Regions from separate parts of the Leisingera sp. McT4-56 genome, predicted to be linked through region 1. Evidence: riboswitches for the same ligand, from Rfam matches in the RefSeq annotation. Region 1 holds a riboswitch; each other region holds the start of a gene.

The links. Region 1 has a riboswitch for cobalamin ahead of LHL23_RS12275 (CbtB domain-containing protein). Riboswitches for the same ligand answer to the same signal wherever they lie in the genome.
Region 2: another riboswitch for cobalamin. It lies ahead of LHL23_RS08220 (TonB-dependent receptor plug domain-containing protein); the one in region 1 lies ahead of LHL23_RS12275 (CbtB domain-containing protein).
Region 3: another riboswitch for cobalamin. It lies ahead of LHL23_RS04745 (aromatic ring-hydroxylating oxygenase subunit alpha); the one in region 1 lies ahead of LHL23_RS12275 (CbtB domain-containing protein).
Region 4: another riboswitch for cobalamin. It lies ahead of LHL23_RS08755 (ABC transporter substrate-binding protein); the one in region 1 lies ahead of LHL23_RS12275 (CbtB domain-containing protein).

Annotation. Positions count from the first base shown of each region.
Region 1 is NZ_JAJALF010000009.1:106,159-108,354, forward strand. Features, by position in the region: gene LHL23_RS12265 (hypothetical protein) at 1-298, opposite strand, end outside; gene LHL23_RS12270 (CbtA family protein) at 365-1,063, opposite strand; gene LHL23_RS12275 (CbtB domain-containing protein) at 1,068-1,238, opposite strand; cobalamin riboswitch at 1,273-1,475, opposite strand; gene LHL23_RS12280 (DUF1636 family protein) at 1,650-1,985, opposite strand; gene cobA (uroporphyrinogen-III C-methyltransferase) at 1,982-2,196, opposite strand, start outside.
Region 2 is NZ_JAJALF010000005.1:6,606-8,801, reverse strand. Features, by position in the region: gene LHL23_RS08225 (hypothetical protein) at 108-281, shown strand; cobalamin riboswitch at 523-731, shown strand; gene LHL23_RS08220 (TonB-dependent receptor plug domain-containing protein) at 890-2,196, shown strand, end outside.
Region 3 is NZ_JAJALF010000002.1:263,248-265,443, reverse strand. Features, by position in the region: gene LHL23_RS04750 (dihydrofolate reductase family protein) at 1-258, opposite strand, end outside; cobalamin riboswitch at 530-729, shown strand; gene LHL23_RS04745 (aromatic ring-hydroxylating oxygenase subunit alpha) at 837-2,072, shown strand; gene LHL23_RS04740 (hybrid-cluster NAD(P)-dependent oxidoreductase) at 2,077-2,196, shown strand, end outside.
Region 4 is NZ_JAJALF010000005.1:132,227-134,422, forward strand. Features, by position in the region: gene LHL23_RS08750 (chemotaxis protein CheW) at 1-389, shown strand, start outside; cobalamin riboswitch at 657-849, shown strand; gene LHL23_RS08755 (ABC transporter substrate-binding protein) at 993-2,003, shown strand; gene LHL23_RS08760 (FecCD family ABC transporter permease) at 2,000-2,196, shown strand, end outside.

The sequences.
Region 1 (2,196 bases):
CTGCGGCAGAGGCGTGCTGCGGGGCAAAGCGGAAATTCTGCGGTGTCACCTGCAGGTTCCAGCCCGCCATCGGGTCCTCGTGCAGCTGGATGGCGACGCTGGGCGCATCGGGGCCTGCTGCCAGGCTGACGGCCTGGGAGTGATCATGGGCGGCCATTTCGCCGTGACCGCCGCCGTGGTGCGCCGGGTCGCCATGATCATGGCCTTCGAAGGTGACGCCATTGCCGGCCGCGATCACGAAACCGGCACCGCCGCCGAACACCAGGCCAATCGCAAACAGGGCAAGAGAGCGGGACATTTGTTCATCCTTTGAAAATGAATGTCCCCGCCGGATGCGGCCGGCGGGGAGGGTCAGAGAGCCGGATCAGGCTGCGGCTTCCGCGCGCTTGCCTTCGGCCTGCCAGAAGTATCCGGCAAAGCTGCCGAGAAGCACCCAGGCCGCCATGCCGATACCGAACGCGCGGGCGGCAAACAGCGCGCCGATCTCGGTCGGCACCGGTCCGGAGAAGCTCTCCGGTTCAGGCGCGCCGACGATATGCGGAGCCATCAGCAAGAGGGCCGCGATCAGGATACTCACCAGATTGCCGCCAAAAGCGATCAGCCACATGGCAACGCCTGCGGCGGCCACGGTGATGGTCCACCAGATCTGGCGCGCGCCCACGTCGGCGGCGGCAACACCCGGCACTTCGGGCGCCAGCGACAGGCCGGGCGCGAAGTGGAAGGTGATGAAACCCGCCAGGCCCCACAACAGGCCGGTACGCGGGTTGATCTCATGGCCCTGGCGTTCGGCCACCGACATCAGCGCCGCCATCACCAGCGCATAACCGGTGTAGGTCAGCATGGTGAAGATGATGCTGAGGCCATCGCGCATCGGTTCGGCGAACATGCCGGGCAGGTCGGGGTGCGCGGTTACGGGATCAGCGCCGAAATGCACCAGCTCGCCGCCCTCGTAAAGTTCGGCGTGGAGCAGCACGGGCTGCACGAAATACAGCTGCAGCAGGGCGGTAATCAGCCCTGCTGCAGCGCCAGCGAACAGGCCGCTGGTCAGAATGCGACTGAACATGGCCTTAGTGGCAGGGGAAGCCGGTTGCGTGGCGCACGTCATGAGCAGCGTCGTGCAGGGCAGATGCCTGAACATGGCCGGTCAGCGTGATGATCCCCAGCCCCAGAACCACTGCAAACAGTGCCGGAAGAACACCGGTGCCAGCGGCGGAAGCCTTAAGCGTCTTGGTCGTCATTTCTAGTCCTCCTTACCGTCACACCCGACGGCATAAGTTGCGTTTCCACACGGCCGGTCTCCTGACTCGCGGGTCGCTGCTGCCTTCCTCCTTCCCGGCTTGCGCCAGTGGTTTTTGGAAGGCCGCTCGCCGCTCACAGTCGCGGGGGCGGTTGAGGCTTCGGTGCCGCGATTTGGTCCACCGTCCTCATTCCCGTTTCAGTCCCAGTGCTTAGGCACCATCAGACACCGTATCAGACGGTAATGCCCCGCGCGGCTGAGTCCGGTCAAGGAAGAATCCGCCAATCTGGAGCGCTTCAGCGTCATGGGGATAGCCAATGCAAGTTAGGCGGCAGCGATCAGGGAAGCCTGAGAGTTGCAAAATTTGCCCGAAAATACGCGCGGAAATTCGCGACTACCTGCCGCAGGCAGTTCACACCAGATCCGCAGGAATGCGCGCAATCGCCTTGAACCGCAGCTGGCCCAAGGGCCGGGCATCGGCGAAATTGCCGTTGGCGCTGTCTTGGTACATGCGCAGGAAGGTGAGGATGTCCGGCAGATCCTTGGCAGTGATTTCCCCGAACAGATAGGCGGTCTTGCCGCTTTGCCGCACCGCCAGCGTCTGCGGCCGCTTGCAGCCGGACATGCAGTCCACCTGCTGCAGCCGCGCCGCCACCCCGGCCGTCTCCAGCGCCGCGGCGACCTGCCCGAAGAGGGCAGGGTCCGCGTCGCGGCAGGTGCGGCACAGGGTGAGGGTCGGCAGGCTCATGCGTCCGGCAGGTCCTGATCGGCCAGCGGCCCGTAAAGGATCAGCACCGGCGCCTTGGTCTCCATCGCGCGCAGAACTGCGGGCAGTTCGCCCACGTTGTGGCAGAACAGTTTCTGTTCCGGCGTGGAGACGCCAAGCGCCACCAGCGCGTGGGTGTCCGCGGGCAGGCCCGCTTCCATCAGCTTCTCCGCCAAGTCGGCAAAGGTGCGCT
Region 2 (2,196 bases), on a different contig from region 1:
CAGGCGCGAGCCGAACATGGTGAAACGTTGGGAGCCGACCTCCAGGCAACGCCGCAATAGGATTCTGTTCTGCATCGCCGCAGGTCAATTGAGCCCAATTCTACCGAATGCTGCGCCTGATCTCAGCGGCAGCAACGCGAAGAAAGCTACGTTTCCAGCGTCGGGACCAGCCGACGCTGGGGATCAGCCTGACCGAGCCATTTCAGACGTTCCTCAGCATCGAAGAAGCCACAACGCGGCAGGACCAAAGCAGCCGTTCTGCGGTAGATGTACTGATTTAGGTTCACCGCCGGCAGTGAGGCTGGCATGCGTTCATCTACTTTAATCAAATACTGCGAGATACGTATGCACCTTTGCTTCCGAGTAAGGACTTTGAGCCTAACCGCGTCAGTCCTCCATTTCCCGAAGTAGTATTCAGTTTTAACAGTTTAACGAAATCAGTTTCTTGCGATGACGCCTTTTGGCGCCCTCTCTAAGCCGCCTCACTAGACTTTGGCGCTTGACAGAATAAGTTCAGTTTGCCTAAGTCCCGGCCATTCTGGTCCGGCTGGGAGACCACCCGGTTAAAAGGGAACACGGTGAGGTGTAGCCAACAGGCGCCGAATCCGTGACTGCCCCCGCAACTGTGAGCGGAGAGCAATGCTGCGATATGCCACTGCCCCAAGGGGCGGGAAGGCGCGGCAAAGCCTCGACCCGCAAGTCAGGAGACCTGCCAGGATGATCACCCTGTCCGGGTGCGGGGCGCGCCAAGGACAACGGACTTCCGTAGTGGTGGCAGTTTTCACCGTCTGCGGGGGCAAAGCCTTCCAAAGACCAAAATTTGAACATGCTGCCCGGCATGGGCAGCCGCTTGGCCTGTGCTTGCTGCGCGGGCCGGGAGGAATGGAATATGCGCAAGGCAAGCTTGTCCCTGGCCGCCGCCCTGGCCGCCGCCCCTGTAAACGCAACCGCTCAGGATGAAGAAGTCACCGATCTGGGGGAGATCATCGTCTCCGGCGGCTTCACGCCGGTCGAGGCCCAGAAGTACGGCCGCTCCGTCTCGGTCCTGACCAGCGAGGAGATCGATGATCGCGGCATCACCACCGTCCAGGACGCGCTGCGTTCGGTACCCGGCCTGATGGTGAGCGGCTCCGGCGACAGCTTTACTCAGGTCCGCATCCGCGGCGCAGAAGCCAATCACACGCTGATCCTGATCGACGGCGTCGAAGCCTCGGGCGGTGACAGCGAGTACATTCTGTCCGGCCTGGACACTGCCAATATCGAGCGGATCGAAGTCCTGCGCGGCCCGCAATCGGTGTTCTACGGCTCCAACGCCTCGGCCGGTGTGATCAACATCATCACCAAGTCCGGCGGCATCGGCACGGAATACGGCGGCAGCGCGGAAGCGGGGTCCGACGGCTACCGGGCCTCGGCCCGGGTTTCGTCGCGGACCGAGCGCGGCGGTATCGCCTTCAGCTTCGCCCATGACAATGACGACGGCTATGACACCTCGGGCGATGGCGGTGAAGAAGACGGCATCCGCCGCAATACACTGCAATTGAAAGGCGACTACCTGGTCACCGACCGGCTGAAACTTGGCTTCAACTTCCGCACGTCGGATGAACGCTATGACAGCGACCGCACCTCCTTCACCGCAACGGATGCGGCCAGCTATGTCGTGGATGATCCGACGCAATTCAGTGACCGGGATGAGCAACTGGCTCAGGTCTATGCTGAACTGGACATATTGGGCGGCCGCCTGAAACACCGCCTGTCAATCGAACGTACTGACTTTGACCGGTCCCTCAATGGCGGTACCCCGACCGAGACCAAGACTGAAGCAGCAAAGTACCTGCTGAGCTTCGGCCTGGACGGGCAGCAGGCTGATCAAGCAGACCAACTTCTGAACGCAATGCTGGAATGGGAAGAGGACTCCAGCAGCTCCAACCCGGCTTTTGCGCGCGAAACCAATTCGATTGCCCTGGAATACCGCGGCAGCTTTGCCAACGGCCTGGACCTGCAGCTCGGGGTGCGCCACGACAACAACAGCGTATTCGAAGACGCCACCAGCTGGACCGCCAGTGCTTCTTACACTTTTGCAGGCAGCGGTGTGCGCCTGCACAGCTCGGCTGGAACCGGTGTTGTGAACCCCTCTTACTTTGAGCTGTTTGCCAACAGCACATTCGGCTCCACCACCTACCTCGGCAATCCGAACTT
Region 3 (2,196 bases), on a different contig from region 1:
TTCCTCGGGAATGTCCTGTTCGGTCAGGCTGCTGCTGAGGACCACAACCGGCTTGGTGTAGGGCCAATGGCCGAACCCCAGCAGAGTGCGGAATGATCCTGTTCCCATGACCAGCCCGTCGACGCTGTCCATGAAGGCCGCAAAGCCGCCATCGTCATCTTCGGCAACGGGCTGTTTGTGCAGCCAATCCAGTGAATGGTCCTGGCGGGCCACGAAGCCGTCGAGGCTGGTGGCGATGAAGACGTGGCCTGTGGTCATCGGATTCTCCTGGGGACCATTAAACTATATGCCATATAAATTAATGCAATTCGCGTTCCAAGAGGCCGGCGCAAGACTCGCTGCGTGCGAATCGATTCGGTGTGCCTAGCAGCTGGTAACCGCATGAAAGATAAGCGCTTGCCGCAAACGGACCGGCGGATGCCGGTTTGAGATTCTGGACATCCCTGTCCCGCCGCGGGCGGCAAACATGCATGTCTTTTTCCGGTTTTTGCGGGTCGGATTTGTCTCCGCTTGGGGGCCGGGATTAGGGCAGTTTGCGCCTCAGCAAGGTGCCGCCCCTTGGGGCGGAGAATTGGGAAGCTGGTGAAATTCCGGCACTGCCCCCGCAACGGTGACCCCGGGCAAGGCATGGCAAAAACCACTGAGGCCAATGGTTTCGGGAAGGTGCCAGGCCCCGCCGCCGAATGGCCCCGGGACAGTCCGGAAACCAGCCTTGCCCCGAAAACGTCAACCGCGGGCGGCGGCGGGGCGGTTGCAGGCGCGTGGCCTGCGATCTCTCCATCCATGCCCGCAGCCAAGCCAACCTGCCGCGGGGATGCGGCAAAGGAGAGAAGCAGATGCTTCACGACAGCGAAATTCTGGCCAAACTGGTGGCCCGTCAGAAAAACTATTCCCTGGAGCAGGCGTTTTATACTGATCCGGGCGTGCTGGATCTGGACATGCGCCAGATTTTCTACCGCGAGTGGCTGTTTGCCATTCCCGCCTGCGAGATCCCGAAGGCGGGCAATTTCGTGACCCATCAGGTCGGCGCCTACAACGTCATCATCGTGCGCGGCACCGATGGCGAGGTGCGTGCGTTCCACAATGCCTGCCGCCACCGCGGTTCTGTTGTTTGCAAGGCCAAGAAGGGCAATTCGCCCAAGCTGGTCTGCCCCTACCACCAGTGGACCTATGAGCTGGACGGCTCGCTGTTGTGGGCGCGCGACATGGGGCCGGATTTCGATGCCTCCAAGCACGGGCTGAAGCCGGTGCATTGCCGCGACCTGGCCGGGCTGATCTACATCTGCCTGGCGGATGAGGCGCCGGACTTCGACGCTTTTGCCGCAGTGGCGCGCCCCTATCTGGAGCCGCACGACCTGGGCAACGCCAAGGTCGCCTATGAAAGCTCGATCATCGAGAACGGCAACTGGAAGCTGGTCTGGGAGAACAACCGCGAGTGCTATCACTGCGGCGGCAACCACCCGTCGCTGTGCCGGACCTTCCCGGAAGATCCGTCCGTCACCGGCGTCGAGGGCGGCGAGACCCCGCCGCACCTGCAGAAGCACTTCGACCGGATCGAGGCGGCAGGTGTGCCGTCGCAGTTCCAGATCGATGCGCGCGGCCAGTACCGGGTGGCGCGGATGCCGCTGAATGAGGGCGCCGAGAGCTATACCATGGACGGCAAGGCGGCTGTCGCCAAGAAGCTGGGCCGGGTGCCGTTTGCCGATGCGGGCACGCTGCTGAAGTTCCACTATCCGACCACCTGGAACCACTTCCTGCCGGATCATTCCATCGTGTTCCGGGTGACCCCGATCAGCCCGACCGAGACCGAAGTCACCACCAAATGGCTGGTGCACAAGGATGCGGTTGAAGGCCAGGACTACGACCTGAAGCGGCTGACCGAGGTCTGGGTTGCCACCAACGACGAGGACCGCATCGTGGTTGAGGACAACCAGCGCGGCATCAACTCGCCCGCATATGAGCCCGGCCCCTATTCGGAAGTACAGGAAAGCGGTGTGATCCAGTTCTCCAACTGGTACGCCGAGCATCTGACCCGCGCGCTGACCGGCCGCCACCTGATCGCGGCGGAGTAAGCGCATGGGACTGCAGGCCAATTTCGAGACGCTGGACGAGACCCTGGCGTGGAAGGACGACGAGATGCTGGAATGCGTCTCGGTCGTGCCGGAAGCGCCGAACACCGCCACCTTCAGTTTCCGC
Region 4 (2,196 bases), on a different contig from region 1:
TGATCAATCGCCCCACGGATCTGCTGGAGCCGCCATTCTCGCTGAATTTTGTCGAAGGAATCCTCAATCTGAGAGGCGACCTGATTACCGTGTTCAATCCCCGCGTGCTTTACGGCTTGCCGGTGAAGCCCTGCCAGGATCAGAAGGTTCTGATATTCAGGCACGGCGCGCAGAAGTTTGGAATTCTTGTGGATTCCGTCGACGAAATCATCATTACGACCGAAAGCCGCGTGGCCGAACTCAAGCCGCTGGATCAGCAAAACACCTCCAAAAGCATTGCTGAGGATGTGGCCGGCTGCCTGCAGCACACCTCGCCGGACGGCAAGTACGAGTCGATATTGATCCTGGATACCAGCGCTCTCGTGGAACGCTGCTTCAAGGCTGCGTAACAGGCGCTGGCAGGGCAGCACTCCCGGACGGGAAAGCGCCGGGCAGGCGCGGCCGGGCGGGCTCAAGACCACTATGAGCCGGTGTGATTGCCCGCGGCCACCTGCGCAAGGGGGCGGGGCGGGTGTGCAAACGGCCGCCTGTTTCTGCCGCCGCTCTTGGGTGAAAAATCAACGCCGGCCCGAGCCGTCGCAACCCGCCCTCCCGCGGCTGGCTGGCAAGAATTCAGCAATCCGGACGAACTTTTTCTTGCCGCACGGTAAGTGATGCGCTACCCGCGCTTCACCGGTCCCGTGAGGGCTAAGAGGGAATCCGCGGCGCCGTACGGTGCCAAACGGAACTGCCCCCGCAACTGTAGGCGGCGAGTGCTGTCCCATCGTGTCACTGGGCCTGACCGGCCCGGGAAGACGGGACAGACAGTGACCCGCCAGTCAGGAGACCTGCCGGTGCGAAACCGAAACACACCGGACGGGGTTGTCCGGGGAGGTTGCCGATAAGATGCGCCGCCGCTGTCTGGCGCCGCATGCAGGGGGCCAGGCTCCCGCCTTAGCGGTCAATGCCCTTTCACCCGTTCTCCGGTCATTGACACATGGAGATCGAAGATCATGTTTCTGCGTTCCGGCCTGATGGGCCTTTCCTTTGTTGCGGCAGCTCAGGCCGCAGCAGCCAGCGAGACCTTTCCGCTGACCATTCAAAACTGCGGCGAGGCCGTCACCTTCGAGGCGCCGGTTGCGTCCTCCGTGACCGTCGGCCAGGCCGCGACAGAGGTGCTCTATGCGCTGGGGCTGGGCGACAAGGTGCTGGGCACCTCGGTCTGGTTCAACGACGTGCTGCCCGAATATGCCGAGCTGAACGGCAAGGTCGAGCGGCTGGCCGATAACGACCCGAGCTTTGAAAGCGTCGTGGCCAAGCGCCCGGGCCTGGTGGCTGCCCAGTATGAGTGGCATGTCGGCCCCGAAGGCGTAGTCGCCAAGCGCGAGCAGTTCCATGACCTCGGCATCCCGACCTATGTGATGCCCGCGGATTGCGTCGGCAAGGACAACACCACCGGCGGCGACGGCACCCGCACCCAGATGTTCACCACCGAAAGCCTCTATCAGGGCATCGAGGAACTGGCAGCGATCTTCGGCGAGTCCGAAAAAGGCGCAGAGCTGGTCGCAGACTACAAGGCGCGCGAGGCCGCGGCTGTTGCCAAGGCGCAGGAGGTTGCGCTGGACGACGCCTCCGCCGTGTTCTGGTTCTCTTCGCCGGAGATGGAGAGCGACCCGTTCGTGGCCGGCCAGAAGGGCGCACCGGGCTACATGATGCAGCAGCTGGGCCTGCGCAATGTCATCGAAACCGACGAAGAATGGCCGACTGTCGGCTGGGAAACCATCGCCAAGGCCAACCCGACGGTGATCGTGATTGCCCGCATGGACCGCCGCCGCTTTGCCGCGGATGACTACGAGAAGAAGCTGGAGTTCCTGCGCAATGATCCGGTCGCCAGCCAGATGGAGGCGGTCAAGAATGATCGCATCGTGGTGATGGACGCCCAGGCCATGGATGCAACCATACGCGCCATCCCGGCGCTGGAGGATATTGCCGCTGAGCTCAGCGCGATCGGCAACGGCGAATGAGCGCAGCCGCCGCACTGGCCTGGCAGGGCCTCCGGGGCGCATGCCTGGCCCTGCCGGTGCTGGCTGCGGCGGTTCTGGCAGGCGCAATGATCGGGGAAACCTCGCTTGCGCCTGACCTTGTCCTGTCCGTTCTGGCCAACAAGCTGGCCGGGGCGGGCCTGCCGGTGGACCCGGTAGACCAGGGCATCATCTG